Regions from separate parts of the Pantoea sp. Ae19-2 genome, predicted to be linked through region 3. Evidence: predicted binding sites of a transcription regulator. Region 3 holds the regulator's gene; each other region holds the start of a gene.
The links. The regulator PurR, encoded in region 3, represses purine synthesis genes. The targets are predictions, from matches to a motif close to CANGCAAACGTTTGCNTG.

Region 1 (7,918 bases), 1.2 Mb from region 3:
GTCGCTGATGCAGATGGCCAAAACCAGTGCCGCGCTGGCGAAAATGCAGGAACGCGGTCTGCCGTATATTTCGGTGCTGACCGACCCGACCATGGGCGGCGTCTCTGCCAGCTTTGCGATGCTGGGCGATCTGAATATTGCCGAACCTAAAGCCCTGATCGGCTTTGCGGGTCCACGTGTGATTGAGCAGACCGTTCGTGAAAAACTGCCGCCGGGCTTCCAGCGGAGTGAGTTTTTGATCGAGAAAGGGGCGATTGATATGATCATTCGTCGTCCGGAAATGCGCTATAAACTGGCGAGTCTGCTGGCAAAAATGATGAATCTGCCCGCACCGCTGCACGACGGTGAAGCGTTCGCACCTGCGACGAGCCATCCGGAGAGCAACGAGGCCTGACAGGAGACAGAAGGTGCGCAGGTCGCGCCTTCCACCAATGCACCGTATACCTTGCGGCTTTCATCGGGTATAAATTTGCAAAACGGGACATATGGACAATCTTCACCTTCCTCAAGCCACGTCGCCTTTGGCCACGTGGCTTTATTATCTTGAGCACCTCCACTCTCAGGCGATAGAACTGGGCCTGGATCGTATTCGCCAGGTGGCGCAAGGTCTGGACCTGCTCAAGCCTGCACCCTTCGTTTTTACCGTTGCGGGCACCAATGGCAAAGGGACCACCTGTCGCACCCTGGAAACCTTACTGATGGCAGCCGGCTATCGGGTTGGGGTTTACAGCTCGCCGCACCTTGTGCGCTACACCGAGCGCGTCCGGATTCAGGGGCAGGAACTCAGTGAAGCCCAACACAGCGCCAGTTTTGCCGATATTGAGGCCGGACGGGGTAAGGTTTCTCTGACCTACTTTGAATTTGGCACGCTCTCGGCGCTTAACCTGTTTAAGCAGGCGGGGCTGGATGTCGTCATTCTGGAAGTCGGGTTGGGCGGTCGGCTGGACGCGACCAATATTGTCGATGCGGATGTCGCGGTGATTACCAGTATCGCGCTGGATCATACCGACTGGCTTGGCCCGGATCGTGACAGTATTGGCCGGGAAAAAGCCGGTGTCTTCCGCCAGGCGAAACCCGCCGTGGTCGGTGAACCTGATATGCCTGCCACAATTGCTCAGGTTGCCCGTGAAAAAGGTGCGCGGTTAATGCAGCACGGGCGCGACTGGCACTATCATCAGCAGGCAGAGAGCTGGTCGCTGCGCGATGCGCAAGGCGAGCTGCATGATTTACCGCTGCCTCAGGTGCCGTTGCCAAATGCGGCTACCGCACTGGTGGCGCTGCGCGCCTCCGGGCTGAACGTGAGCGATGCAATCATTCGTGCGCATCTGCCGCTGGCGATTTTACCGGGACGCTTTCAGACCATCAGCGAATCCCCACGGGTGATTCTGGACGTTGCCCACAATCCGCATGCGGCGACCTATCTGGCCTCGCGACTGGCTGCATTGCCGCAAAGCGGACGCGTCCATGCGGTTGTGGGGATGCTGCACGATAAAGACATTGCGGGCACTCTGGCGGCCCTGGCACCTCAGGTGGACTGCTGGTATTGCGCACCCTTGGCCGGTCCGCGCGGTGCCAGCGCGGAGCAGCTCATGGCGCACGTAACGTCCGCTCAGGCATTTGCGGATGTTGAACAGGCCTGGCACCAGGCGCGCCAGCAGGCGGAAGCGCAGGATATTATTCTGGTCTGCGGCTCTTTCCTGACGGTGGCGCAGGTTATGGAATCGATTGAAACGGAGAAAGGACGTGGCGAGTAAGTTTCAAAACCGTTTAGTCGGTACCGTTATTCTGGTGGCCGTCGGCGTGATCGTATTGCCGGGGCTGCTGGATGGTAAGAAAAAACATTATAAAGAAGAATTTGCCGCGATCCCGCTGGTGCCCAAACCCGATGACCAGCAGGACAGCGAAATGGTGCCGCCGGTGACGCAGTCGCTGCCTGCGCATCCGCCAGCAGGCGCAGGCAGTGCGGTCAGCCATTCTGATACGGATGATGATGCCGCCGCCGAGGGCAGCAGTCAGCCCGAGCAAAGTAGCGAACCGAGCGTGGTCTCACCGCCACCGGTCCATTCGTCTCCGGCCACGGCAGCGCCGAAAGCCAGGCCGGTTGAGCCAACCCGACCCAAACAGGTTGAGCAGGCTAAACCGAAGTCGGTCGAGCAGACGCAGAGCAAACCGGTAGAAAAAACCAAACCGGTTGAGCAGGCTAAGCCTGTTGAAAAAACTAAACCGGCCGAGCAGTCGCAGCCTGCGGAAAAAACCGCGCCTGCGGAGCAGCCCAAAGAAACGCAGCCTGCCGGTCAGGCTTACGTTGTTCAGTTAGGCGCACTCAAGAACGCCAGCAAGGTTAACGAGATTGTGGCGAAACTGCGCCTGTCGGGTTACCGGGCCTATACCGTGCCGTCTACGCCCGTGCAGGGACAAATCACCCGCATTTACGTGGGGCCGGATGCGTCAAAAGCCAAGATGCAGGCGGCCGTCGGCGAGCTGAAGAACGTTTCAGGCTTGAGCGGCGTGGTTAAGTCTTACAGCGCCCGCTAAAGCGCCGATTGGCGCTGCCGATAGAAATAACAGGCAGCGCCAATCGGGATGAGAACGGCAGTGCCTGACCCGGCTTAACGCTAAATTTCTGACAACTTTTCAGCCTGTTAGCGGGGTGAAAATGACACAGGCGAAGACGGATTTTTTCATCGCCTTTTTTATGGATGCAGAACCTGAAAACCCCTACGCAAACGTTTTCTTTTTCTGTTAGAATGCGCCCCGAACTGGAAGCAGGGGTGCAATGGCACTGGCGCTGGAAGAGTTCATGATCTGGATTGATTACGTCATTATTGCGGTAGTTGGTTTTTCGGCTTTGGTCAGCCTGGTTCGAGGGTTTGTCCGCGAAGCCTTATCTCTTGTTACCTGGGGATGCGCGTTTTTTGTCGCCAGTCATTACTATGCCTACCTTGCAGTCTGGTTCACAGGTTTTGACGACGAACTGGTTCGTAACGGAATCGCGATTGCGGTGCTGTTCATCGCGACCCTGATTGTGGGCGCAATCGTGAACTACGTTATCGGCTCGCTGGTTGAGAAAACTGGCCTGTCGGGAACCGATCGGGTATTAGGCGTTTGTTTCGGGGCATTGCGTGGTGTGCTCATCGTGGCCGCTCTGCTGTTCTTCCTGGATACATTCACGGGCTTTTCAAAGAGCCCGGACTGGCAGCAGTCTCAACTTATTCCCGAGTTCAGTTCTATAATCAGGTGGTTTTTTGACTACCTGAAAAGCACGTCGAGTTTTTTGCCCCGGTGAGACCACCGGGCGTACGGCTTAATGAGGAAATGACAACATGTGCGGTATTGTCGGTATCACCGGTTTCATGCCGGTCAACCAGTCGATCTATGACGCGTTAACGGTGCTCCAGCACCGTGGGCAGGATGCCGCAGGCATTTGTACCATCGATGCGCTGAACTGCTTCCGCCTGCGTAAGGCTAATGGTCTGGTCAGCGATGTTTTCGAAGCGCGTCATATGCAACGTTTACAAGGCAACATGGGGATTGGTCACGCACGCTATCCTACCGCGGGCAGCTCCAGCGCTTCTGAAGCCCAGCCATTCTACGTTAACTCGCCGTACGGTATTTCCCTTGCCCATAACGGTAACCTGACCAATGCCCACGAGCTGCGTAAGCAGCTGTTCGAAAAAGGCCGCCGTCACGTTAATACCACCTCCGATTCTGAAATCCTGTTGAATATCTTTGCGCAGGAACTGGATCGTTTTCAGCACTATCCGCTGGAAGCCGATAACGTGTTTGCCGCCATCGCTGCCGTCCACCAGCAGGTGCGTGGCGCCTATGCCGTGGTGGCGATGATCATCGGTCACGGCATGGTCGCCTTCCGCGATCCTAACGGCATTCGGCCACTGGTGCTGGGCAAACGCGTCATTGCCGATGGCCGTACCGAGTACATGGTCGCCTCCGAAAGCGTGGCGCTGGATACCCTGGGTTTTGAATTTATCCGTGACGTGGCACCGGGTGAAGCGGTTTACATCACTGAGCAGGGGCAGCTTTCAACCCGTCAGTGTGCCGAAAATCCAAAAAACAATCCTTGCCTGTTCGAATACGTCTATTTTGCGCGTCCGGACTCCTTCCTGGATAAGATTTCGGTCTACAGCGCCCGCGTGCGCATGGGCACCAAGCTGGGTCAGAAGATCGCCCGCGAGTGGGAAGATCTGGATATCGACGTGGTGATTCCCATTCCGGAAACCTCGATGGATACCGCGCTGGAAATCGCCCGCATCCTTGATAAGCCTTACCGTCAGGGGTTTGTGAAAAACCGCTACGTGGGCCGCACCTTTATCATGCCGGGCCAGCAACTGCGCCGCAGCGCCGTTCGCCGCAAGCTCAACGCTAACCGCGCTGAGTTCCGCGACAAGAACGTGCTGCTGATTGATGACTCAATTGTTCGTGGCACTACCTCCGAGCAGATTATCGAGATGGCGCGAGAGGCGGGCGCGAAAAAAGTCTATCTTGCGTCTGCCGCGCCGGAAGTGCGCTTTCCTAACGTCTACGGCATTGATATGCCCAGCGCGACCGAGCTGATTGCCCACGGCCGTGAAGTGGAAGAGATTCGCCAGATTATCAAAGCAGATGCGCTGATTTTCCAGGATCTCGATGACCTTATCGAAGCCGTACGGGAAGAGAACCCGGATATCGTGCAGTTTGAGTGCTCCGTCTTTAACGGCATCTACGTGACGAAAGACGTCGATCAGGGCTATCTTGAATATCTGGAATCCCTGCGTAACGACGATGCGAAAGCCATCGCCCGTCAAAACGAAGTCGAAAACCTCGAACTGCATAACGAAGGGTAAGCGAACCTGAATGTAAAAAGGAGGGCGGGATTTATCCCGCCCTCTGTGTTTTCTGCCGGTCTGCGCTATTATGGTGCACTTTGCCACTGCAAGGTTGAACGATGAAACGACTCATTATTGGTATTTCGGGCGCAAGCGGCGTGATCTATGGCGTCCGGCTATTGCAGGTCTTGCAGCAGATCAGCGACGTGGAAACCCATCTGATCATCAGCCATGCGGCACGTCAGACGCTGAGCCTGGAAAGCGACTACAGCCTGCGGGACGTCCAGGCGCTGGCCGACGTGGTTCATGACGTGCGGGACATTGCCGCCAGTATCTCCTCCGGGTCGTTCAAAACGTTGGGCATGGTGATCCTGCCGTGCTCAATGAAAACCCTGTCCGGTATTGTTCACAGCTACAGCGACTCGCTGCTGACGCGCGCAGCAGACGTGGTGCTGAAAGAGCAGCGTAAACTGGTCCTGTGCGTACGTGAAACCCCGCTGCATATTGGTCATCTGCGCATGATGACGACCGCGGCCGAACTGGGGGCCATCATCATGCCGCCGGTGCCGGCGTTTTACCACCGTCCAACCACTATCGAGCAGCTTGTCGATCAGACCGTTAATCGGGTCATTGATCAGTTTGATATTGAACTACCGCAGGACTTGTTTGTGCGCTGGCAAGGTGCATAAGCGTGTTCTTTCGCCCTTCTTTGGTGCAGAAACGCGGGGGCGATCACTGTTCCTGCATTTCTTGAACTAAAAGTTCACAACATCGCTTTTTCTCTGCGACATCACTGATATATTCCTTTCACAAACCCAGTCTTTTCGTCACCAAACGGGCGGCTGGGCAGACGGCAAAACTGCAGAACTGGCATGAAACATGCACAGGAAAAGGCAGTGTTCGTCGCAAACACACATCATGCATCACATAACAATAAGCAATTTACTTGAGGGTAATCTATGAAGAAGCGTGTTCTGGCTCTTTCTTTAATGTTGGGCCTGTCCAGTGCGGCCAGCGTATTTGCAGCAGTACCGACCTCGATTCGTGTCGGCACTGACCCAACATATCCGCCGTTTGAGTCGAAAAACGCGCAAGGACAGCTGGTTGGTTTTGATATCGACCTGGCTAACGAAATCTGTAAACGTATCCAGACCAAGTGTACCTATGTAGAAAGCGATTTTGATGCGCTGATTCCGTCGCTGAAAGCGAAGAAAATCGATGCCATCATCTCCTCGCTGTCCATCACCGCTAAACGTCAGGAAGAGATTGCGTTCTCAGACAAACTGTATGCCGCTAACGCACGCTTAGTCGCGCCGAAAGGATCAAAAATCGAGCCGACGCCTGAGGCGCTGAAAGGCAAAAACATCGGCGTGCTGCAGGGCACTACTCAGGAAACCTACGCGAATGAGTACTGGCGTCCAAAAGGCGTAACCGTAACGCCTTATGCCAACCAGGATCTGGTCTATCAGGATCTGACCGCTGGCCGCATTGACGCCGCCTTCCAGGACGAAGTTCAGGCCGCCGAAGGCTTCCTGAAACAGCCTGTCGGTAAAAGCTATGCGTTTGCAGGTCCGGCCGTGAAAGACGATAAAATCTTCGGTGTCGGAACCGGTATGGGATTACGTAAAGACGATACCGAGTTGAAAGCGGCCATCGATAAAGCATTTGAATCAATGCGTAAAGACGGTACCTACGACAAAATTGCGAAGAAATACTTTAATTTCAACGTGTACGGTGACTGATCTGTCGTCTTCGCCTCTGTTGTTCGCATAACAGAATAAGCCCTGGGTTGTCCCGATCCCTCTGGTCGGAGCAACCCTGTGTCATCGGCTATGCGAGAACAGAAGCTGCGCTGCCCGTCTGCACGACGGCGCAGCGTCGTTTCCACCCCACGACAGGACCTTTTCCATGTTGTATGGCTACTCTGATGTCATTTTAAAAGGCACGCTGGTCACGCTTGAGCTCGCCCTGAGCTCGGTGCTGCTGGCGGTGATCCTGGGTCTGATTGGCGCAGGCGCGAAGCTGTCGCGCAATCGCCTGCTGTCACTGATTTTTGAGGGCTACACGACGCTGATTCGTGGCGTGCCCGACCTCGTTCTGATGCTGCTGATTTTCTACGGCCTGCAGATCGCTCTCAACCATCTCACCGATGCGCTTGGCCTGGCCCAGTTCGATATCGATCCCATGGTGGCTGGCATCATCACCCTGGGCTTTATCTATGGCGCCTATTTTACCGAAACCTTCCGTGGCGCCTTTATGGCGGTGCCAAAAGGGCAGATTGAAGCCGCCACGGCGTTTGGTTTTACCGGTTCGCAGGTTTTCCGCCGTATCCTGTTCCCGGCGATGATGCGCTACGCGCTGCCCGGCATCGGTAATAACTGGCAGGTGATCCTGAAAGCCACGGCGCTGGTTTCCCTGTTGGGGCTGGAGGATGTGGTAAAAGCCACGCAGCTGGCAGGTAAAAGCACCTGGCAGCCGTTTTATTTTGCTATCGTGGCGGGCGTGATTTATCTGGTCTTTACCACCTTGTCTAACGGCATTCTCTGGTGGCTCAATCGCCGCTACACGGTCGGCGTGAAGAGGGCGGAGCTATGATCGAGATTATTCACGAATACTGGAAGTCGCTGCTCTGGACAGACGGTTATCGCTTCACAGGCGTGGCGATTACGCTATGGCTGCTGATTGTCTCGGTCGTACTGGGCGGCTGCATGGCCGTGTTGCTGGCGATTGCGCGTGTATCACCCAATCGTTTTATCAGCCTGCCGGTGTGGCTCTTTACCTATGTGTTTCGCGGTACGCCACTCTATGTGCAACTGCTGGTGTTCTATTCCGGCATGTATACGCTGGAAATCGTGAAAGGCACAGAGCTACTGAATGCGTTTTTCCGCAGCGGCCTGAACTGTACGCTACTGGCATTTACCCTTAATACCTGCGCTTACACCACGGAAATTTTTGCCGGGGCGATTCGTGCCGTGCCACACGGTGAAATCGAAGCGGCGCGAGCCTATGGCTTCTCGACCTTTAAACTGTATCGCTGCATTATTTTGCCTTCTGCACTGCGCACGGCCTTACCGGTTTACAGCAACGAAGTCATA
Region 2 (7,918 bases), 1.4 Mb from region 3:
CGCATACGGCGCACGTTCGCGCTGACAAATGGCAGCAAACTCGGCCAGCTTTTCAGGGGCAACGGCCATCACATAGCGCTCTTGTGATTCGTTACACCAGACTTCAAGCGGGCTCATTCCCGGTTCATCACTCAGGATGTCGCGCAGGTTGAAGCGACCGCCGCGTCCACCGTCGCTGACCAGTTCCGGCATGGCGTTGGACAGGCCGCCCGCGCCCACATCGTGGATAAACAGAATCGGGTTGTCATCGCCCCGTTGCCAGCAACGGTCGATCACTTCCTGGCAGCGACGCTCCATTTCAGGGTTGTCACGCTGCACCGATGCAAAGTCGAGATCCGCATCGGACTGGCCTGATGCCATGGATGATGCCGCACCGCCGCCCAGGCCGATATTCATCGCCGGCCCGCCCAGCACGACCAGTTTGGCCCCGACGGTGATTTCACCTTTCTGAACGTGGTCCGAACGAATGTTTCCGATGCCGCCAGCCAGCATAATGGGCTTGTGGTAGCCGCGCAGTTCAGTCCCGTTATGGCTGTTAACCTGCTCTTCATAGGTCCGGAAGTAGCCGTTTAAGGCCGGACGACCAAATTCGTTGTTAAAGGCTGCGCCGCCCAGTGGGCCTTCGGTCATAATATCCAGCGCGCTGACGATGCGTGCGGGCTTGCCAAAATCCTCCTCCCAGGGCTGTTCGAAGCCGGGGATGCGCAAGTTCGACACCGAGAACCCGACCAGGCCCGCTTTCGGCTTGGCACCGCGCCCCGTCGCGCCTTCATCACGAATTTCACCGCCGGAGCCGGTTGCAGCGCCAGGCCAGGGCGAAATCGCGGTTGGGTGGTTGTGCGTTTCAACCTTCATCAGAATGTGTGCGGCTTCCTGGTGATAGGCGTACTCACCCTTTTCTGCGTCCGCGAAGAAGCGACCGACCTCCGAGCCTTCCATTACCGCCGCGTTATCTTTATAGGCTGACAGAACATAATCCGGCGTTTGCTCGAAGGTGTTCTTAATCATTTTAAACAGTGATTTAGGCTGTTTTTCGCCGTCGATGATCCAGTCAGCGTTAAAGATTTTGTGGCGACAGTGCTCAGAGTTCGCCTGGGCAAACATATAAAGTTCAATGTCGTTCGGATTGCGTCCCAGCCGGGTAAAGGCCGCCAGCAGGTAGTCAATTTCGTCGTCGGCCAGCGCCAGGCCGAGCGTCATATTGGCCTGAACCAGCGCCTGACGGCCCTCACCCAGCACATCAACGCTTTTGACCGGCTGAGGTTCATGGTGAGCAAACAGCTGCTCAGCCTCGCTGAAATCGCTGTAAACCGTTTCCATCATGCGGTCGTGCAGCAGTGCGGAGAGCGTTTGCCATTGGCTTTCAGAAAGCTGAGGTGCCTGGACATAAAAGGCCATGCCTCGTTCCAGACGACGCACCTGCGACAGATCGCAGTTATGAGCAATGTCTGTGGCTTTTGATGACCACGGCGATATCGTACCAGGACGTGGCGTGACCAGAGTTAAACGCCCTTGTGGCGCATGTTCAGCGAGAGAAGGACCGTACTTGAGCAGGCGCTGCAGACGGGATTTTTCATCCTCACTCAGCGGCGCGCTGACATCGGCAAAATGGACGTACTCAGCGTAAATATCACTCACCGGCAGATGAGCGTCCTGAAAGCGGGCCAGCAATTTGTTTACACGAAATGCCGACAGGGCGGGCGAACCACGCAGAATTTCCATCATAAGATCTCTCGTCTTCGAAGCGCCGGGCGACGCTTCATTGGGCGCAACAGGGGAAAACGGGGCGTATTATAAAGAAACCCACTCCGCGACGAAACCGTTTGCGCAAAATTTATGGCCATCAAGATTTGCCTGAAATTTGCGCAAAAATTGCTTTATAAGTTGCTCTGCCGGTGTTTGTTGCGCAAAATGCCCCTCGCTCTGGGAGTTAAAACAAGATCAATACTGCCTTAAAAGACAGAGGCCTTGGAGCCATCGAGAGATAACTATTTGAAACGCCTAAAATTTAATTATCTGGTTATCGGTCTGCTTACCGTGCTGCTGGCTCTGGCACTGTGGCCGTCTATTCCCTGGTACGGGGGAGGACAAGATACGATTTCACAGATTAAATCACGGGGAGTGCTACGCGTCAGTACCGTAAACTCGCCGTTGACTTACTACACCGTGAATAAAGCACCGGCCGGGATGGACTACGAGCTGGCGAAGCGTTTTGCCGATTATCTGGGCGTTAAGCTTGATATAACGGTGCGCGCCAACCTCAGCGATCTGTTCGATGCGCTCGACGACGGCAAAGCGGATCTGCTGGCGGCAGGTCTGATTTATAACGATGAGCGTTTGTCGCGTTATCAGATCGGCCCGGGCTACTACAGCGTTTCGCAGCAGCTGGTCTATCGCGTGGACAAACCGCGGCCAAAAAACCTGGGTGACTTAAAGGGGCGACTGGTTGTTGCCTCTGGATCGGCTTATCTGTCGACGCTTAAAAACGCCCGGGCGAATCACTATCCCGATCTCGACTGGGCCATTTCGACCGATCAAAGTCCGAAAGCCCTGCTGGAAGCCGTGGCGGAAGGCAAGCTGGATTATACGATTGGCGATTCCGTGACGATTTCCCTGCTTCAGCGCATTCATCCCCAACTGGCCGTGGCTTTCGACGTCACCGATGAAGAACCGGTAACGTGGTATTTACCGCACGAAAGCGATGACAGCCTGAACGCCGCCATGCTGGATTTCTTTAACCGCATGGGAGAAGAAGGGGCGATGGCAAGACTTGAAGAGAAATATCTCGGTCACGTCGGCACCTTCGACTACGTGGATACCCGCACCTTCCTGCGCTCCATTGATAACGTGCTGCCCGATATAAAACCCCTGTTTGAAAAGTACGCCAAAAATATCGACTGGCGGCTGCTGGCGGCGATTTCCTATCAGGAGTCGCACTGGAATCCGCAGGCGACGTCGCCTACCGGCGTCCGCGGCATGATGATGTTAACGCGGAATACCGCTGACAGCGTTGACGTAGGTGACCGTACCGATCCAGAGCAGAGCATCCGTGGCGGCAGCGAGTATCTGCAAAACATGATGGAAAAGGTGCCACAAACGATTCCGGAAGATGAGCGTATCTGGTTTGCCCTGGCGGCCTATAACATGGGCTATGCGCATATGCTGGATGTGCGTAAGCTCACGGCTAAACAGGGTGGAAATCCCGACAGCTGGGCAGATGTCAAACTGCGGCTACCCATGTTGAGCCAGAAGCGCTACTACTCACAAACCACCTATGGCTATGCACGCGGGCAGGAAGCCTATAATTACGTGGAGAATATCCGCAAATATGAAATTAGCCTGGTGGGCTATTTGCAGGAGCAGGAAAAACGCATTGCCCAACAGGCGGCCCTGGAGGCAGAGCTGGGAAAAGGTTATCCTGCCGTCACGCCTGAGGTGGCAATGAATTAACTTTCGCGCTGCGCCTGACGCAGCGCTTTTTGTTGCTGGCGGCGCATGCGGAAAAAGTCGCTCAGCATTGCCGCGCACTCCTCTTCCAGCACTCCCTGATGCAGCGCCACCTGATGATTCATTCCCGGATGGCCCAGAATATCAATCAGTGAGCCGGCTGCGCCGGTTTTTACATCGTGCGCGCCATAAACCAGACGGCCAATGCGACTGTGCACCATCGCGCCCGCACACATAATGCAGGGCTCCAGCGTGACGTAAAGCGTGGTATTGAGCAGGCGATAATTCTCCAGCACTTTCCCGCCCTGACGTAAGGCCATGATCTCCGCATGGGCGGTGGGATCGTGCTGCCCGATAGGCCGGTTCCAGCCCTCGCCTATCACCCGATCGCCCTGAACCAGCACCGCACCCACCGGCACTTCGCCCTGCTCCCATGCGCGCTGCGCCAGCGTAAGCGCCCGGCGCATCCAGTATTCATCTTGTTCTTGAGTCACGCAGACCACTCCCGGCAGCAAAAAAGCGGCGCATTATAACCATCGAATCCGTAAAACCGAAGCGTGACAGCGGTTATTCCAGCTGTTGTAATTCGCCACCCGGGGTGACGCGCCAGCGGTGCTGGCAGAAGAACAGCAGCGGGTTATCCTGTTTGCTGTCGCTGTAACCGCTATACAGCTGTAAGGGCGTGCCGATTTGCTCCTCAAGCTGCACCACTTTTTCATGGCCGAGACAGCGCATTTTCAATATGCGTCCGCCTAAACCGGGCTGCATCTGGCTGGCGATGAGCTTCACCCGCGGTAGAAATGCGGAGTCGTAATAGACCTGCTCCACCAGCGACTGCGGTGAGCCCGTAATCAGCCAGACATCGGCATCATCACTACTAAGGTATTCACTGAGTCGTTTCTGCACCACGGGAAATGCTTTAACGCGTTGTCGAAACCATTGCGCGAATTCGGCTTCCAGCCGCAGCAGTGTTGCTTCAGAGCGGCCAAAGGTGATCGACCACAGCAGCAAACTCATCGGCCAGCGCGCGGCGCGTCCCTTAAACAATAAACCCGCGCCCACAACCGGCAGCAACGGCACCACCAGCAGCAGATTAAGCGGCTTGCGGCGCAGCAGATAGCGCATGAAGGTGCCAAACATGTCCTGTTGGTGCAATGTGCCATCAAGGTCGAAAAACACCACGCGACGTTGTATATCGTTGGTCAAACAACACTCCTTTTTACCTAATTGGCATCAACAGCCTCTATTGTAGTCATCTTCGTCCAACGAGGCGATGGCTGTCATTTTTTATTCCAGTGACTACAATGCGCATAGAATCATTTATTCCATGCGGAACATCCGCTAAATCATGAGGATTGAGCATGAGTTCATTGCTGCGCATTCGCCAGCTTTATCCCTCTCTGGCGCTGAACGAGCGTCGGCTGGCGGATTTTTTACTGTCACAACCGGATCGGGCACGGCATCTGAGTTCACAAAAGCTGGCGGAAGAATCCGGGGTCAGCCAGTCGAGCGTGGTTAAATTCGCACAAAAACTGGGATACAAAGGCTTTCCGGCACTTAAGCTGGCGCTGAGTGAATCGCTGGCGGACAAAGATGCCATCACCGTGCACAACCAGATCCTGAGCGACGATCCGCTCAAAGCCGTGGGGGAAAAATTACTCACGGAGAAGCTCTCTGCGATTCGTGCCACGCTGGATATCAACAGTGAAGAGAAATTAAACGCCATCCTGCAGTTGCTCAAGCGCGCACGCCGCATTTTGCTGGTCGGCATTGGCGCGTCCGGCCTGGTGGCAAAGGATTTTTCATGGAAGCTGATGAAAATTGGTATCAATGCGGTGGCGGAACAGGATATGCACGCGCTGCTGGCCAGTGTTCAGGCTATGTCATCTGGCGATGTGCTGCTGGCGATCTCCTACACCGGCGAACGACGTGAAATCAACCTTGCCGCTCAGGAAGCCGTTCGCGTAGGGGCGGATGTGCTGGCCTTTACCGGCTTTACGCCTAACACATTGCAGCAGTGCGCCACCCATTGCCTGTACACCGTGGCAGAAGAGCAGAGCACGCGCAGCGCCGCCATCTCATCTACCACCGCGCAGCTGGCGTTGACGGACCTGCTGTTTATGGCCCTGGTGCAGAACGATCCTGAGCGAGCATCCAGCCATATTCGTCACAGCGAAGCTCTGGTTAAGAAACTGATCTAGGCAGGGCGAATCGACATAACCGGACAAGAGGCCAGCCGGGCTGGCCTCAATGCTCAAGTGCTGAATGGCGCATTGCGGTTGCAATAACGCGCTGAGCGGCGAGATAAACACGGCGGCAACAACACTTCGTTTACCTGCATCATTTTTGTGATAAACAAAATATGCTACTGTCCTGCCGGCTGTCAGCAGGTGAAAAACAGCCAGAGTAAGGACGTCTCGCTGCCCTGTTTGGGACCGAACGTCTGAAGTAAGGTGCTGGCCCGTTCTCTGCGACGAACGTTGCCCGATACAGCAGCACGACCACTACGATGCCTTGATTAAGAAGCCGCGATGTCTCTACTGATTACCGAACGATGCATTAACTGCGATATGTGCGAACCTGAATGCCCGAACCAGGCGATTGCGATGGGTGAGGCAATCTATGAAATTGATGTGAGCCGCTGCACGGAGTGCGTGGGTCATTACGATCTTCCAACCTGTCAGCGCGTTTGCCCGATTGATAACACGATCGTCATTGATCCACAGCACATCGAATCACGCGATGCGCTGTGGGATAAGTTTGTGCAGCTGCACGGTTAACTTTCGATGATCACCGTTGCGCAAGCATAGTGACGCTCATCTGCCAGCGTGACATGCACATGCTGCACGCCAAGACGTTGCGCCACCTCGGCGGCATGATCGAAGAAACGCAGCAGCGGTTTACCCAGCGCGTCGTTATAAACTTCGAACTGGTTAAAAGCCAGCCCGCCCCGAATGCCGGTACCAAAGGCTTTTGCCGCCGCCTCTTTAACCGCAAAACGTTTGGCCAGGAAACGAACCGGCTGACGGTGCTGTTGATATTGCTGCCACTCGGCCTCGCTCAGGACACGCCGCGCAAGACGATCGCCTGAACGTGAAATCACATCGGCAATGCGTTCTATTTCGACGATATCGCTGCCCAGTCCCAGGATAGCCATTAGCGACGCGCTTCTCGCAGCAGTGCTTTCATGGCTTTCACCGCCTCAGGCAGACCACTCATCACGGCACGTCCAATAATCGCATGACCGATATTCAGCTCATGCATTTCCGGCAGGGCGGCGATTGGCAGTACGTTGTGGTAAGTCAGCCCATGACCGGCGTTAACTTTTAGCCCACGGCTGGCAGCAAAGGTGGCGGCCTGACGGATACGTGCCAGCTCAGCGTCGCGCGCTGGGCCTTCAGGCGCTTCAGCATAGGCACCGGTATGAATTTCAATATAGGGCGCGCCGCTGGTCACCGCCGCCTCGATTTGGCGGTGATCGGGATCGATAAACAGGGACACCAGAATGCCCGCTTCGCTGAGCTGTTTCACCGCGGCGTTCAGCTTCTCCTGCTGGCCCGCGACGTCCAGTCCGCCTTCGGTGGTGACTTCCTCGCGCTTTTCCGGCACCAGGCAGCAGAAATGCGGTTTGATTTCACAGGCGATAGCCAGCATCTCCTCGGTCACGGCCATTTCGAGATTCATGCGCGTTTCAATGGTATCGCGCAGGATGCGCACATCCCTGTCGGTAATGTGGCGACGATCTTCGCGCAGGTGCACGGTAATGCCGTCTGCACCCGCCTGTTCGGCGATAAACGCCGCCTGTACCGGATCGGGATAATGGGTTCCACGCGCATTGCGAACGGTAGCGATGTGGTCGATATTCACGCCTAACAGTAACTCAGCCATGACAATCCTCGGTTCATTATGGTCATTGCGTTGAGTGTACCGCGCAGAGATAAGGCCAGGCTACGGTCAGTGCTCTGTCTCGTCAGAAATAGTGGGCTTTTTTTTCGGGGTAAACTGGCGAAAAAGCTCCTGGCTTTTTAGCGGCTTACCGCCCAGGTAGGGTTTGAGGGCCATACGCGTGAAACGTTTGGCTGCGCGCAGGGTTTCTGCATCCGGGAATTCACGGGTAAACAGCGCCTGCAGTTCACGCCCGGTGAAGCTACGCTGGTTCAGCACCAGGCTGGCAATAAAGCCTTTCTCTTCACGGTAGCTGTAGGTCATGGCTTCGCTGACCGGTTCACCGCTGCCCGCACAGTGCAGGAAGTCTACGCCGTAACCCAAATGCCCCAGCAGCGCCAGCTCAAAACGGCGCAGCGCAGGCTCTGGTGATCCTTCGCCTGCCGCCAGCATCTGAATGCATTGCAGGTAGTCGAAAAACAGTTCAGAGAAGGGAATGTGCTGTTCCAGTACCCGAGATAACAGCTCGTTAACGTACAGGCCGCAGTATAGCGTGATGCCACTGAGAGGTAATGCCAGGGAGACC
Region 3 (7,918 bases):
AGCAACGGCGGCCATATCCGTGGCGCTGACAGCGCCGGCCATAATGGTATCTACAAATCCCATCGCGGTTTGCGCCACCTGAGCCAGGATAACGGGGATCGCGAGGGCCAGCAATTGACGCGCTTCTGTTAAATACTTCTGCACGTAAACACCTGACTTATCTGATTAATAAAGAAATGAGGACTGCTTCAGACGAAGCAGGGCTTAGTGTAACTGGCGCGACCGATTTCTCCAATCTTTGTCACGCAATGCGTTTTGGACTTGTGCCGCCTGTCTCTCAGGCTGTTGAAACCTAACACTTAAGCATGGCTGTGTTAAACTGGCACAAATTTCGTAGAGGCAAAGACTATGTTTACCGGTATTGTGCAGGGCACCGCAGAAATCGTGTCCATTGAAGATAAAGGTCTGTTTCGCACCCATGTGGCCAGGCTTCCTGCTGACCTGTTGCCGGGTTTAGCGCTGGGCGCATCGGTTGCCCATAACGGTTGCTGCCTGACCGTCACCGAAATCAACGGCGATCTGGTGAGTTTTGACCTGATCAAAGAAACTCTGCGTGTGACCAATCTTGGTGATCTCAAGCAGGGCGATGTGGTGAATATCGAGCGGGCGGCAAAATTCAGCGATGAAATTGGCGGCCACCTGATGTCCGGCCACATCATGACCACGGCTGAAATCTGCAAAATTGTCCGCTCTGAAAACAACCGCGAAGTCTGGTTTAAAATTCAGGATCCTTTGCAGATGAAATATATCCTGCACAAAGGATTTGTGGGCATCGACGGTATCAGTCTGACCGTAGGCGACGTGACCAAAACAAAATTCTGCGTTTATCTTATCCCCGAGACGCTGGAGCGAACCACTCTCGGCGCCAAAACCTTCGGCGACAGAGTTAACATCGAAATCGATCCCCATACTCAGGCTATTGTGGACACGGTGGAGCGCGTCCTCGCCCAGCGTGAAGATGCCGCGCTCAGGGCACTGGCAGAGCAGGCCGATCAGCCCGAAACGGATCGGGATGAATAGCGGTAAATAGCGGTAAATAACGCCAGCCGTGACCAAAGCGTTGCCCACAGGCCAGCAGGTTGCCGTGTCGCCCGCTGTTTTCCAGGACGACTGACGTCTGTGCAGTGTCAACTGCCCGGGCGAAAACGCCCGGCGTGAATGTGCTGCTGCCCTGGACTGCGGTTTAAGATCGCGATTTTCCCGTCTGCGAAGGTGGGGGCAGGCAGATAACGCGGCAACCGGGCTTACCGGCTGCCGTCCGCGTTCGGTCCGGACAGTATTGACCTTGCCACGGCGCATAAACGGGCGCAATCATCGCGCCACCCGCAATCCCCCCTCAACGCCACGGCTGAAGACAACCTGCCAGAGCTGAATCTCACGGGCGCGAAACGCACCGGCGCAGGCGTTCAGGTAGTAGGAGAACATGCGTCGGAAACGTTCTTCGTAACGTCCGGCCAGGTCAGGCCAGGCTCGCTGGAAACGCTCATGCCAGGCCATCAGCGTGGTGTCGTAGTCAGCGCCGAAATTGTGCCAGTCTTCCATAATGAAATGCGGTTCGCTGACGTCGGCAATATGGCGTAAAGAAGGCAGGCAGCCATTCGGGAAAATATACTTGCCGATCCACGGATCGACGTGCATATCCGTTTTGAGCGCGCCAATGGTATGCAGCAGAAAAATTCCGTCTGGCTTGAGGTTGCGATTGACCGTGGCAAAGTAGGTTGGGTAGTTTTTCGGCCCCACGTGTTCGAACATCCCCACCGAGACGATGCGGTCAAACTGCTGATTCAGATCGCGATAATCCTGAAGCAGGATAGTGACATCCAGCCCTTCGCAGCGTTGCTGCGCCAGCTTTTGTTGTTCTGCAGAGATCGTCACGCCTTGTACGCTGACGCCATAGTTTCTTGCTGCATAAGCCGCCAGACCGCCCCAGCCACAGCCAATATCCAGCAAGGTCATACCGGGTTTCAGTTGCAGCTTGCGACAGATCATGTCCAGTTTGGCTTCCTGTGCCGCCTCAAGCGTAGTGGCGTCTTTCCAGTAGCCGCAGGAGTATTGCATGTAAGGATCGAGCATCAGGGTAAAAAGGTCATTACCCAGATCATAGTGCGCTTTGCCGACTTGCCAGGCCCGTTTTTTCGACTGCAGGTTAACCAGCCGGGCCAGCGCAATGCGCACGATATCCTGCACGTGATGAGGAAGCTGCTCATCAAGCTTATGTTTCAACGCCCGATGAAAAAACATATCCAGCCGCTCGCACTCCCACCAGCCGTCCATATAACTTTCGCCCAGCCCCAGGGAGCCCTTTTGCAGGACGCGTTTAAAAAAATCGGGATGTTTAACCTGAATGTCCCATGGGCGGGAACCGTTGATTTCGATGTCTGCTTTTTGCAATAACTCATGAACGATACGGTACCAATGGTTTCGTTCGATATTCACTTCTGCTACACATGTTGAACTCATAGCCACTCCATCACCAGAACTGTCAGAACCTGAGAAAGAGCAGGAGCCGTTTCTCAGGATTATGAGAAAAGTCACAGATGACGCCTTGCGCCAGACAACCTTAAGCGTACAGAGAAAGGGTGCAATGCAAGGGCCAGCAGAGTGCATTTGCCCACAAAGACACCTTCACAGCGATGAGGCTGCGTCAAACATTGTTATTATGATGGTACGGCGAATCAGGGCCCGGCACAGGAGGCGCTGGCGGGCCCGTCACGTGTTGATCACTCAGACGACAAAAGTCGTTGCCTCAGTTATTATCCTGGCAGGGATGTGCCGTTGAGGCAATATCAGTTTGTGCGCCGGTGCGGCGCTGCATCTGATAGCCTGCCAGCGCCAGTACAATCGTCACCGCCATGATGAGCGTTGTGGTGAACAGCGCCTGGGTCAGGCCCGCCGAGACGGCCAGGCTGGCGACAAAGCACAGGCCCAGCTGCAGCGTGTTCTGCAGGGCGGCGGCTCTGCCGGTCGCATGGGGGAAGGGCAGAAGTGCACTGGATACGACGATGGGATAAATCGCCCCGTTCGCCAGCGCCATGCCGCAAAACGGCACCAGCAAAGCGGTGAGTGAAACCGAGCCTGACAGGGCGACGGCAAACAGGGCCAGTACGCTAAGGCTATAGACGATGAGCAGCCATGGCAGCAACTGCGCCCCTTTGAAACGGTTAAGGAGCGCACGGCAGCCAAAACCGCCGACTAAGAAAGCAATGGTCTGCGGAATATAGCTTAAGCCGATATCAGCAGGCGACAGGCCAATCGCTGCCAGAATAAACGGTGATCCGGTCAACCAGGCAAAAAAGCTGGCCGAGCAGGCAGAATACATCAGGACGTTACCGCTGTAGACGCGTGAACGCAGCAGCGTCATAAAACCGGGCTGTGACGGGGCCGGGCGGCGGGCTGTTTGTACCGATGGCAGGCGCAGCGTAATCAAGATCAGGGCTGCGGCAATCGCGGTCAGAACGACAAAAATTGAGCGCCAGTGAAAATGGCTAATCAGCCAGGCTCCCAGCAGCGGGGCCAGCGCAGGAGACAGCGCGACCAGCGGCATAATAGTGGCAAAGACTTTATTCGCGCGCGACTGAGGATAGCGATCGACCACCAGGGCCTGCCAGCTCACGGCAGCCGCGCACACGCCGATGGCCTGAATGAAGCGCAGCACCAGCATCAGTACGACGTCGTCCACCCACAGCATCCCCGCACAACCCAGCGCAAACAGGCTCAGTCCTGCCAGCAATACCGGTTTGCGGCCAATACGATCTGACAGCGGTCCCCATACCAGCTGACCACAGGCAAAACCCGCCAGGAACAGGCTCATACTGGCGCTGATCATCCCGGCGGAGGTGTTAAAACTTTGCTGCATGGCCCCGAAGGCGGGCAGGTACATATCGGTGGCCAGAAAGCCCAGCATACTGAGCACGGCAAGATAGGGAATGAATCCTTTAGAAGCTGACATCTGATTCTCATTTTTTGCAGGATAAACGCGGGGCAGTGTAAAAGCTGTACTTCATACTGTGAAACGGTAAAATTTGCCTGTTGCTGTTAAAAAATTTAAAGGCAGGATATGTGGTCTGAATATGCGCTTGAAGTGGTTGATGCGGTCGCGCGTGGCGGCAGTTTCAGTGCTGCGGCCCAGGAGTTGCACCGTGTGCCTTCTGCCATCAGCTATACCGTTCGCCAGCTTGAAACCTGGCTGGCGGTACCGCTGTTTGAACGGCAGCACCGGGAGGTTGTTTTGACACCTGCGGGCGAACATTTTGTGCGAGAAGGCCGCAGCGTCATCAAAAAAATGGATGCCACGCGCCGTCAGTGCCAGCAACTGGCCAACGGCTGGCGAGGGCAAATCGCGATTGCGGTGGACTGCATTGTGAAACCGCACCGAACCCGTCAGTTCGTCAGGGATTTCTACCGCCACTTTCCGGATATGGAGCTCCACATCAGTTATGAAGTGTTTAACGGCGTATGGGATGCGCTGGCTGACGGAAGAGTCGAGGTCGCAATAGGCGCGACTCAGGCGATTCCGGTGGGCGGGCGGTTTGCTTTCCGCGATATGGGAACCCTGAACTGGCGCTGCATCGTCGCGCGGGAACATCCGTTAACCCAGGTCGCCCGGCTGGATGATGAGGCGTTGCGCAACTGGCCTTCGCTGGTGCTGGAAGACACCTCGCGTGCGTTACCGCGCCGTATGACCTGGGCTCTGGATAATCAACGCCGACTGGTGGTGCCTGAATGGCAGACCGGGCTGGACTGCGTCCGGTCCGGGCTGTGCGTCGCAATGGTGCCGGGGCACTTAGCCCGCCCGCTACTGGACAGCGGCGAAGTGACCGAACTTAACTTGCCCCAGCCTTTTCCAGAAAGTCCCTGCTGCGTCAGTTGGGCGGAAGATCGCGCATCACCGGCATTGGGCTGGTTGCTCAATTACCTGGGTGATGCGCAAACGCTCAATCAGGAGTGGTTGAGCGAGGATTAGCGACGGTAGTCGCGATAGGGACCGTAGCCTACAGAGCGTCGCTCAATCAGTGTCGGATGCACTTCGATGGTTTGCGACTCTTCACGCTTGCTGGTAATGCGGTCCAGCAGCATCTCCAGAGCCTTCTCCCCCAGTTGCGCTTTTGGCTGGTGCACGGTAGTGAGTGCAGGCGTGAAATAGCGTGCGTTGCGCACATTATCGTAGCCAATCACCGAAATATCCTGCGGGACGCGCAGGCCCATTTCATCGGCGGCACAGATAGCGCCCATGGCCATAATATCGCCACCGCAGAACACCGCGCTTGGGCGCTGCTTCTGCGACAGAATTTGCTGCATAGCCTGATACCCGGATTCAGGCTCGAAATCGCCCTGCACAATCCACTCTGAACGCGGCTGAATACCGGCTTCTTCCAGCGCCTTGAGGAAACCGGCATGACGGCCACCACCGGTGTTACGTTCCATTTGCCCTGGAATGGCGCCGATATCGCGATGCCCGCGTTCGATGAGGTAGCGGCCGGCCAGATAACCGCCCTGAAACGCATTATCCAGCACCGTGTCAGTAAAATCGGCACGGGATTCGCCCCAGTCCATGACCACCATGGGAATATTGCGGTTGGCTTCCAGCATTTGCAGCAAATCATCCGGGTACTCAGAACACATGACCAGCAGCCCATCGACGCGCTTCTGCGCCATCATCGAGAGGTAGGCACGCTGTTTTTGCAGGTCGTTATGCGCGTTGCCTAAAATCAGGGTGTAGCCTTTATCAAAGCAGTGATTCTCCACGGCTTCAATAATTTCAGCGAAATAGGGCGCCTCGCTGGAGGTGGCCAAAAGGCCCAGCGTTTTGGTGTGATTCACCTTCAGGCTGCGTGCTACGGCGCTGGGTGAATAATGTAATTCCCGAATCGCTTCCCAGACCGCTTCGCGGGTATCTTCTGCGACAAAGCGCGTCTTATTGATGACGTGAGAAACGGTTGTGGTAGAGACGCCTGCACGTTTCGCCACATCTTTAATTGTTGCCATGAAAATCGAACTCCCGGGCTTATCTAACCTGTTGATAAGCATGTTGTTAAACGTTTGCGTCAGCGGACGGTTATTTCTGCAAAAAAATCGTTTTTCTGACCGGTTATGGGGCATCGGGGCAGGAAATAACGGTTGAAAAGGGTGCTGACGCAACCGATGTTGCGCGCTGTTGCGCAACAAAGAGGGGATTCTAACAAGGCTGCACGGATAAAACGAGATTTTTACCCACGCGTGTGGGAAAATGCTTAACCCCTACTAAAATTGTGCCTAAGGAGTTGTGATGAGTACCGATCTGAAACTGTCATTGATGACCACGGCGGCTGCACTGTTGATGATTATTGCGTTCAGCTTTACCGCCATTCTGAACTAATAAAAAAGCCGGGAAGGTTTCCCTGTCCCGGCTGCGTTCCGTCGGTATGACGGAGGAGTGACGTTTAGCGAACGGTTTTTGGCGTCATGACGCGACGCGCACCAATATAGTGGCGCTGCCAGTAATCTTCGCTTAACGCACTGATTTGAATGTCCTTTCCGGTACGCGGTGACTGAATAAATTTACCGTTACCCAGGTAAACACCCACGTGGTCGGCCGTGCCACGTCCGTTGATGCGGAAAAACACCAGATCGCCTTTCTCCAGCGCTTCCCGATTCACCGGCGCGGCATCCCGCAGGTGATACATTTCATTTGCAGTACGCGGAATTTTAAATTTCACCACATCTTTGTAGGCGTACCACACCAGGCCGCTGCAGTCGAAACCGGTATGCGGCGATTTTCCGCCCCACTGGTAGCGCTTGCCCAGCTGTCCCATCAGTTTTGCCATCGCCGTTTCACGTGCTTTTTGATAGCGCTGACGGTGTGCGTTGCTCATTTTGATGGTGCCGGTATCCTTGCTGTTCGCTTTCGCCACCTTCACCGCGCGTTGATGACCATAGCGTTTCTTGCTGGTGGCATTGGCCGCCACTTTTTTTGTGAGCTTCTTGTGTGAATCAGTCGCTTTGGTCAGGGTTTTGTGAGAGGCAACCGCGTGAGAGGGATTTTTACTGGTTTTAAGCGTTTTGCTGGATTTCTGCTCTGCGGAGGAACGGCTTTTTTTCGCCGACGCTTTAACCGTGCGTCGCTTGCGCCGCTCATCTTCGCGCGCACTTTTTTTCTCTACCTTATGCAAGCTGGCCTTAACCGGCGCCTGCGGTGATGCAGAGGCGACGTTAAAGAACAGTTGCGCAAAAGCCAGAATAAGAAGCGTAATAATTGAACGCATAGTCCGTTTACTGGTTAAGCTGTCAGGTTCAACAGATATCTGACAAGGTTAAGAAAAATCTGATCAACGATCAGCGCCGAAGACATTCTAGTCCAGTTTTTTTTAAAACAGTAAGTCCTTTTTTTATTAATTAATAACTTGGGTAAAAAGCAGGCATAAATAAGCAATTTCAGCAGCTTAACTCAGCAAAATTATTGCAAATTATTAATACATTCACCTTTCGGGTCCCGATGAGCGGGTGGATAGCGCGCAAGCGGACTTAACAAACATGGCGGTTTGCCCTAACGGGAAGAAAATCTCATTTTCAGTCCTGAAGGGAAGTCGCTACAATAAAGAAACACGAAGTGACGAATTAAGGAAGGCAATAATGAGTACTGTAGAAAAAATTCAGCGCCAGATCGCAGAAAACCCGATCCTGCTGTACATGAAAGGTTCGCCGAAACTGCCAAGCTGCGGTTTCTCTGCCCAGGCGGTTCAGGCGCTGTCTGCCTGTGGTGAGCGCTTCGCTTACGTGGATATTCTGCAGAACCCGGATATTCGCGCAGAGCTGCCAAAGTATGCTAACTGGCCAACCTTCCCTCAGCTGTGGGTCGATGGCGAACTGGTTGGCGGCTGCGACATTATTGTTGAGATGTTCCAGCGTGGCGAATTACAACCGCTGGTCAAAGAAACCGCTG
Region 4 (7,918 bases), on a different contig from region 3:
ATTCGGGCCAATCGCCATGCTGCCTATGTCCGACGGGCGCTGCTCGCTGGTCTGGTGCCATGCGCTGGATGCCCGTGACGAGGTTGAAAGCTGGAGCGAAGCAGCGTTTTGTCAGCAGCTTCAGCGTGCCTTTGGCTGGCGGCTGGGGCGAATTACCCATGCAGGCATTCGTCATCATTATCCTCTGGCGTTACAACAGGCTTCTCAGACCGTATCCCATCGCCTGGCGCTGGTAGGCAATGCCGCGCAAACGCTGCATCCGATAGCCGGGCAGGGGTTCAACCTTGGCCTGCGCGACGTTATGTCGCTGGCTGAAGGGTTGGCAGAGGCGCACGCTGCAGGCACGGATGTCGGCAGCTTCCCGGTTCTGGCCGCTTATCAGCAGCGCCGTGCCGCAGATAAAGCGGCAACTATTGGCGTCACTGACGGGCTGGTTCAGCTGTTTGCTAACCGCTGGGCACCGCTAGTGGCGGGCCGTAACCTTGGCCTGATGGCGATGGAACATTTTACTCCGGCACGAGACGTGCTGGCTCAGCGCACCCTGGGTTGGGTGGCGCGTTAAAGGAGAGTCAATTTGCAAAGCGTAGATGTGGCGATTGTCGGCGGCGGCATGGTGGGGCTGGCGGTGGCCTGCGGACTTCAGGGCAGCGGCCTGCGCGTTGCGGTCATTGAAAGTCATCTTCCCCAGCCGCTGGGGCCTGACGCTGCCCCGGAACTGCGCGTTTCGGCTATCAATGCGGCGAGCGAAAAGCTGCTGACGCATTTGGGCGCGTGGCCAAAAATCAGCGAGCGAGCCAGCAGCTATCACGGGATGGAAGTCTGGGAGCGAGACAGCTTCGGGCAAATCGCCTTTGATGATAAGAGCTTCGGTTTTAGCCACCTGGGGCACATCATCGAAAACTCGGTGATCCACCAGGCGCTGTGGCAACGTGCGGAGCAATGCAGCGACATCAGCCTGATGGCCCCCGTGGACATTCACCAGGTCGCCTGGGGTGAAAACGACGCTTTCCTGACCCTGAAAGACGGCACAATGCTAACTGCAAGGCTGGTGGTGGGCGCAGATGGCGCCAACTCCTGGCTGCGGGACAAAGCCGATATCCCGCTGACGTTCTGGGACTATAACCATCATGCGCTGGTAGCGACGATTCGCACCGCCGAGCCGCATCAGGCCGTCGCACGTCAGGTGTTCCACGGCGAAGGCATTCTGGCATTTCTGCCGCTTTCTGACCCACATCTTTGTTCTATTGTCTGGTCGCTGCCGCCGGAAGAAGCGGCTCGTATGCAGCAGGCCGACGATGAAGCGTTTAACCAGGCGCTTTCCGTTGCGTTTAACATGCGTCTCGGCCTGTGTTCTGTTGAAAGCGAGCGCCGCACCTTCCCGCTGACGGGCCGCTACGCCCGCAGCTTTGCCGGCCATCGTCTGGCGCTGGTGGGCGATGCCGCCCATACCATTCACCCACTGGCCGGGCAGGGCGTCAACCTCGGTTTTATGGATGCCGCGGAATTGATTGCGGAAATTCGCCGCCTGCATCGCGAAGGCAAAGATTTTGGGCAGCATCTCTACCTGCGTCGCTATGAGCGCAGCCGCAAGCACAGCGCGGCGGTGATGCTGGCCAGTATGCAAGGCTTCCGCGATTTGTTCGCCGGCAGCAACCCGGCGAAAAAACTCCTCAGAGATATTGGCCTGAAGCTTGCCGATACGCTGCCGGGAGTTAAACCTCAACTGGTTCGCCAGGCGATGGGGTTGCAAGATCTGCCATCCTGGCTGCAATAAATACTCGTCATACTTCGCGCTACACGGGGGTGAGCAGTACTCACCCACCTGATGGAATCCATAGTGATAACCCCGTCACATTTCCCTTCCCGATGACCGGGAAGGGTATCTGCTCCCTCGTTTGAAATATTCTAATCTCAGGACAAATCTCGGATTACATTTTCTAATCTTACAAATTATGCGATGTAGTCAATTTGTTTCTGAAATGGTCGTAAATGTTAGCCAGTGCTAAATTCGACACTAAATACCTGCTGTTAATGTGGAGTGAATCGCATTTTTACAGTCAATTACTCTGCACACTTCCTCTCCCATTTTGGTCATAAGCTAATGCAATGACCGTTTTTCGCTTATGGTTTACGTCCCCGTTCGGTGGTAAGTTCAGGTCAAAGGTAACGTTTGCGTCGCTATCGGGGAACGGTGGCGATGCCGGGTTTCGTCTGACGGTTGGCAAAGCCAAATCCGCCTTGCCACCAGATGGTTAAAGAGGAAAAGATGACTCAACAGACCCCCTTATTTGAACAGCACACGCTCTGCGGTGCCCGCATGGTTGATTTCCACGGCTGGATGATGCCGCTGCACTACGGCTCGCAAATTGATGAGCACCACGCCGTACGCACCGACGCCGGTATGTTCGACGTGTCGCACATGACCATCGTCGATCTGCACGGCAGCCGTACCCGCGAGTTTCTGCGTTACTTAGTCGCCAACGACGTCGCCAAACTCACCCAGCCGGGCAAAGCGCTTTACACTGCCATGCTCAATGCTTCCGGCGGCGTGATTGACGACCTGATTATCTATTTCCTCACTGAAGACTATTTCCGCCTCGTTGTTAACTCCGCTACTCGTGAAAAAGACCTTGCCTGGATCAACCAGCACGCTGAACCGTTTGGCGTGTCCGTCACCGTGCGTGACGACCTGGCGCTGATTGCTGTTCAGGGGCCGAATGCGAAAGCCAAAGCCGCCACGCTGTTTAGCGAAGCGCAGCGTAAAGCCGTTGAAGGCATGAAACCGTTCTTTGGCGTGCAGTCCGGTGATTTGTTTATTGCCACCACCGGCTACACCGGCGAAGCGGGCTATGAAATTGCAATGCCGAACGACAAGGCCGCGGGATTCTGGGCGCAGCTGGTTGAGGCGGGCGTTAAGCCTTGCGGCTTGGGCGCTCGCGACACGCTGCGTCTTGAAGCTGGCATGAACCTTTACGGCCAGGACATGGACGAAGGCGTTTCTCCACTAGCCGCGAACATGGGCTGGACCATCGCGTGGCAGCCAGAAGATCGTGCCTTTATCGGCCGCGAAGCGCTGGAAGCACAGCGTGCGAACGGCACCGAAGAGCTGGTTGGCTTGATCATGACCGAAAAAGGCGTATTACGTAATGAGCTGCCGGTACGGTTTACCGACGCGCAGGGCAATACGCACGAAGGGGCAATCACCAGCGGCACCTTCTCGCCAACGCTCGGCTACAGCATTGCGCTGGCTCGCGTCCCGGCGGGTATCGGTGAAACGGCGATCGTGCAGATCCGCAACCGCGAAATGCCGGTCAAAGTCACCAAACCTATTTTTGTTCGCGCCGGTAAGCCGGTCGCGCTTTAAATTTTGAAATCTGGTATCAGGAGAAAACAATGAGCAATGTGCCGAACGAACTGAAATACAGCAAAGAGCACGAATGGCTGCGTAAAGAAGCTGACGGCAGCTACACCGTGGGCATCACCGAACACGCGCAGGAACTGCTGGGCGACATGGTATTTGTTGACCTGCCTGAAGTGGGCGCCACCGTTTCTGCCGGTGATGATTGTGCCGTTGCTGAATCCGTGAAAGCGGCTTCTGACATCTACGCGCCAATCAGCGGTGAAATCGTTGCGGTCAACGACGCGCTGAGCGACAGCCCGGAACTGGTCAACAGCGAGCCTTATGGCGAAGGCTGGATCTTCAAAATTAAAGCCAGCGACGAAGCACAGGTTGCTGCGCTGCTGGATGCTTCTGCCTATGAAGCACTGTTAGAAGACGAGTAATTTTTAAACCCCTCTCCCTTGCGGGGAGGGGAAACCATTTCAGGAATCACCGCTCATGACCCAGTCTTTACGTCAGTTAGAGAATCACGAAGCGTTTATCGACCGTCACATTGGCCCGGACGCGCAGCAGCAGCAAGAGATGCTGGAGACCGTCGGCGCGAAGACGCTCCCCGACCTGATCGCCAGCATTGTCCCGCAGGATATTCAGCTTGCTGAGCCGCCTCAGATTGGCGCCGCGGCGACCGAGTTTGCGGCCCTGGCAGAGTTAAAAGGCATTGCCAGCCGCAATAAACGCTTCAAAAATTACATTGGCATGGGTTACACCGCGGTACAAACGCCGCCGGTGATTCTGCGTAACATGCTGGAAAACCCAGGCTGGTACACCGCCTACACGCCTTACCAGCCTGAAGTTTCCCAGGGGCGTCTTGAAGCGCTGCTGAACTTCCAGCAGGTCACGCTTGACCTGACCGGCATGGATATCGCTTCCGCTTCTCTGCTTGATGAAGCTACCGCGGCAGCCGAAGCTATGGCAATGGCTAAGCGCGTCAGCAAGCTGAAAAACGCTAACCGTTTCTTCGTGGCCTCTGACGTTCATCCACAAACGCTGGACGTGGTGCGTACCCGCGCGGAAACCTTCGGTTTTGACGTCATTGTCGATGATGCTGCGAAAGTGCTGGACCATCAGGATGTGTTCGGCGTGCTGCTTCAGCAGGTGGGCACCACCGGCGAAGTGCATGATTACACGGCTCTGATTGCCGAGCTGAAACAGCGTAAAGTTGTGGTCAGCGTAGCCGCAGATTTCATGACGCTGGTGATGCTGACCGCGCCGGGCAAACAGGGTGCGGACATTGTCTTCGGCTCTGCCCAGCGCTTCGGTGTCCCAATGGGCTACGGCGGCCCGCACGCGGCGTTCTTCGGCGCTCGCGATGAATTTAAACGTTCCATGCCAGGCCGTATTATCGGCGTTTCCCGCGATGCCGCTGGCCGCACCGCGCTGCGCATGGCGATGCAAACCCGCGAGCAGCACATCCGCCGCGAGAAGGCGAACTCCAACATCTGTACTTCCCAGGTGCTGTTGGCGAACATTGCCAGCCTGTATGCGGTCTTCCACGGCCCGGCTGGCCTGAAACGCATTGCAGGCCGCATCCACCGCCTGACCGACATTCTGGCCGCCGGCCTGCAGCAGAAAGGGCTGGTTCTGCGCCACAAACACTGGTTCGACACCCTTTGTGTTGAAGTGGCTGATAAAGCCGCCGTGCTGGCGCGTGCCGAAGCGCGTGAAATTAACCTGCGTAGCGACATCCTGAACGCGGTAGGCATCACTCTTGATGAAGCCACCACCCGTGAAGATGTTGTTGCTCTGTTCGACGTGCTGCTGGGCGATGCTCACGGCCTGGATATCGACAAGCTGGATCGTGACGTTGCCAACGACAGCCAGTCCATTCCGGCTCCGATGCTGCGCGATGACGAGATCCTGACCCACCCGGTCTTTAATCGCTACCACAGCGAAACCGAGATGATGCGCTACATGCACTCTCTGGAGCGTAAAGATCTGGCGCTCAACCAGGCGATGATCCCGCTCGGCTCCTGCACCATGAAGCTGAACGCTGCGGCCGAAATGATCCCGATCACCTGGCCGGAATTTGCCGAGCTGCACCCGTTCTGCCCGGCAAACCAGGCCGAAGGCTACCACCAGATGATCGCCCAGCTGTCCGACTGGCTGGTGAAACTGACCGGCTACGACGCGCTGTGCATGCAGCCGAACTCCGGCGCCCAGGGCGAATACGCTGGCCTGCTGGCTATCCGCCGCTACCACGAAAGCCGCAACGAAGGCAGCCGCAACATCTGCCTGATCCCAAGCTCTGCGCACGGTACCAACCCGGCTTCGGCGCAAATGGCGGGTATGGAAGTGATCGTCGTGGCTTGTGATAAACAAGGCAACATCGATCTGCAGGATCTGCGTGTTAAAGCCGAACAGGCGGGCGAAGCGCTCTCCTGCATCATGGTGACTTACCCGTCCACTCATGGCGTGTACGAAGAAACGATCCGCGAAGTGTGCCAGATCGTGCATCAGTTTGGGGGCCAGGTTTACCTGGACGGCGCCAATATGAACGCCCAGGTGGGGATCACCACGCCGGGGTATATCGGCGCTGACGTTTCACACCTCAACCTGCACAAAACCTTCTGCATTCCGCACGGCGGCGGCGGCCCGGGCATGGGCCCAATCGGCGTGAAAGCGCATCTGGCTCCGTTTGTACCGGGCCACAGCGTGGTGCAGATTGAAGAGATGCTGACCCAGCAAGGCGCGGTTTCCGCCGCCCCGTTTGGCAGCGCCTCTATTCTGCCAATCAGCTGGATGTACATCCGCATGATGGGCGCGGACGGCCTGAAGAAAGCCAGCTCCGTAGCGATTCTGAACGCCAACTACATCGCGACTCGCCTGAAATCCGCGTATCCGGTGCTCTACACCGGCGCGAATGGCCGTGTGGCTCACGAATGTATTCTGGATATTCGTCCGCTGAAAGAAGAAACCGGCATCAGCGAGCTGGATATCGCCAAGCGCTTGATCGACTTCGGCTTCCACGCGCCAACCATGTCGTTCCCGGTAGCGGGCACGCTGATGGTTGAGCCAACCGAATCCGAAAGCAAAGTGGAGCTGGACCGCTTTATTAATGCAATGCTGTCCATCCGCAGCGAAATCGACCGCGTCGTTGCAGGCGAATGGCCGCTGGAAGACAACCCGCTGGTGAACGCGCCGCACACTCAGGATGAAATTGTTGCCGAGTGGGCGCACCCGTACACCCGTGAACTGGCGGTCTTCCCGGCAGGTCTCAACAATAAATACTGGCCAACCGTGAAGCGCCTTGACGACGTTTACGGCGACCGTAATCTGTTCTGCTCCTGCGTGCCGATGAGCGAGTACGAATAGTTTTTACAGATTGAATCAAGGGCACTTCGGTGCCCTAAAGACTGCTGACAATCCTCTGGTGATAGTAGAAATGCTAGACGATTCGTCAAAAAAATAAGGAAAATCAATTTATTGATTTTCGGCTGATAATCACAAAGAGGAAAAAACCACGCTTTTTTCCTCTTTGTCATCAACCTTAAGGGCACTTCGGTGCCCTTTCTTGTTTCTGGAGAGTCGCATGAAGATAGCTTTGGTTACCGGCGGCAGCCGGGGAATGGGTAAAGCAACCTCGCTTTTGCTGGCTCAGCATGGTTATAAAGTGGTGGTGAACTACCTCCGCAATAAGCAGGCTGCGGATGAAGTGGTCAAGACGATCATTGCCCAGGGCGGAGAAGCGCTGGCGCTGCGGGCGGATATTGCCGATGAGCTGCAGGTGATGGCGATGTTCGCCGAAATCGATAACGCATTTGGGCCGCTGACCGCCCTGGTGAATAACGCCGGCATCTTGTTCCAGCAATCGACCATTGAAAACCTTACGGCGGAACGTATCAATCGCGTGCTGACGACAAACGTTACCGGATATTTTCTCTGCTGCCGGGAAGCGGTGAAGCGCATGGCATGGCATCACGGTGGGGAAGGTGGAGCCATTGTGAATGTCTCTTCTGCCGCGTCCCGCTTAGGCGCTGCTGGGGAATATGTTGACTATGCCGCGTCCAAAGGAGCCGTCGATACGTTGACCACCGGGCTGGCGGTAGAGGTTGCCGCGCAGGGGATCCGCGTGAACGGCGTGCGGCCCGGTTTTATTTATACCGAAATGCATGCTTCCGGTGGAGAAGCGGGGAGAGTTGATCGGGTGAAAACGGCATTGCCGATGCAGCGCGGCGGTCAGCCGGAAGAGATCGCGGAGGCCATTCTATGGCTGCTGAGCGAAAAGGCATCTTACGTGACCGGCACCTTTATTGATGCGGCAGGTGGGAAATGAGTTCGCTACGCCAGAAGAGGGTGAGACTGGCGTAGCGTCAGGCTTATTGCTTGCTCATGCTGTCTTTCGCCATACCGTCTTTGGCCATGCTGTCTTTGCCCATAGGGTCTTTGCTCATCCCGTCTTTCTTCATGCCATCTTTGGACATGCAATCTTTCTTCATGCCGTCTTTGTTCATGCCGTCTTTACAGGTGTGGGTCATTTTGCCCATGCCGTCTTTGGCCATGGAATCCTTGCTCATCGAG

Region 1: the regulator PurR is predicted to act here: its motif matches at 2,720-2,737, upstream of cvpA (colicin V production protein).
Region 2: the regulator PurR is predicted to act here: its motif matches at 1,813-1,830, upstream of purL (phosphoribosylformylglycinamidine synthase).
Region 4: the regulator PurR is predicted to act here: its motif matches at 2,160-2,177, upstream of gcvT (glycine cleavage system aminomethyltransferase GcvT).

The regions. Positions count from the first base shown of each region.
Region 1 covers NZ_JBCHWE010000001.1:787,649-795,566, forward strand. The annotation lists gene accD (acetyl-CoA carboxylase, carboxyltransferase subunit beta) at 1-394, shown strand, start outside; gene folC (bifunctional tetrahydrofolate synthase/dihydrofolate synthase) at 486-1,754, shown strand; gene dedD (cell division protein DedD) at 1,744-2,535, shown strand; gene cvpA (colicin V production protein) at 2,801-3,286, shown strand; gene purF (amidophosphoribosyltransferase) at 3,324-4,841, shown strand; gene AAIE03_RS03845 (UbiX family flavin prenyltransferase) at 4,943-5,512, shown strand; gene argT (lysine/arginine/ornithine ABC transporter substrate-binding protein ArgT) at 5,783-6,565, shown strand; gene AAIE03_RS03855 (histidine ABC transporter permease HisQ) at 6,732-7,418, shown strand; gene AAIE03_RS03860 (ABC transporter permease) at 7,415-7,918, shown strand, end outside.
Region 2 covers NZ_JBCHWE010000001.1:518,302-526,219, reverse strand. The annotation lists gene purL (phosphoribosylformylglycinamidine synthase) at 1-1,725, opposite strand, end outside; gene mltF (membrane-bound lytic murein transglycosylase MltF) at 1,993-3,450, shown strand; gene tadA (tRNA adenosine(34) deaminase TadA) at 3,447-3,941, opposite strand; gene yfhb (phosphatidylglycerophosphatase C) at 4,015-4,653, opposite strand; gene AAIE03_RS02545 (MurR/RpiR family transcriptional regulator) at 4,809-5,648, shown strand; gene AAIE03_RS02540 (YfhL family 4Fe-4S dicluster ferredoxin) at 5,979-6,227, shown strand; gene acpS (holo-ACP synthase) at 6,224-6,604, opposite strand; gene pdxJ (pyridoxine 5'-phosphate synthase) at 6,604-7,335, opposite strand; gene recO (DNA repair protein RecO) at 7,402-7,918, opposite strand, start outside.
Region 3 covers NZ_JBCHWE010000001.1:1,946,186-1,954,103, reverse strand. The annotation lists gene AAIE03_RS08990 (MATE family efflux transporter) at 1-144, opposite strand, end outside; gene AAIE03_RS08985 (riboflavin synthase) at 349-1,020, shown strand; gene cfa (cyclopropane fatty acyl phospholipid synthase) at 1,312-2,460, opposite strand; gene punC (purine nucleoside transporter PunC) at 2,747-3,949, opposite strand; gene punR (DNA-binding transcriptional activator PunR) at 4,058-4,963, shown strand; gene purR (HTH-type transcriptional repressor PurR) at 4,960-5,985, opposite strand; gene cydH (cytochrome bd-I oxidase subunit CydH) at 6,266-6,355, shown strand; gene AAIE03_RS08955 (C40 family peptidase) at 6,420-7,241, opposite strand; gene AAIE03_RS08950 (Grx4 family monothiol glutaredoxin) at 7,606-7,918, shown strand, end outside.
Region 4 covers NZ_JBCHWE010000003.1:174,001-181,918, forward strand. The annotation lists gene ubiH (2-octaprenyl-6-methoxyphenyl hydroxylase) at 1-562, shown strand, start outside; gene ubiI (FAD-dependent 2-octaprenylphenol hydroxylase) at 575-1,774, shown strand; gene gcvT (glycine cleavage system aminomethyltransferase GcvT) at 2,267-3,364, shown strand; gene gcvH (glycine cleavage system protein GcvH) at 3,394-3,783, shown strand; gene gcvP (aminomethyl-transferring glycine dehydrogenase) at 3,839-6,712, shown strand; gene AAIE03_RS23060 (SDR family oxidoreductase) at 6,930-7,673, shown strand; gene AAIE03_RS23065 (pentapeptide MXKDX repeat protein) at 7,717-7,918, opposite strand, start outside.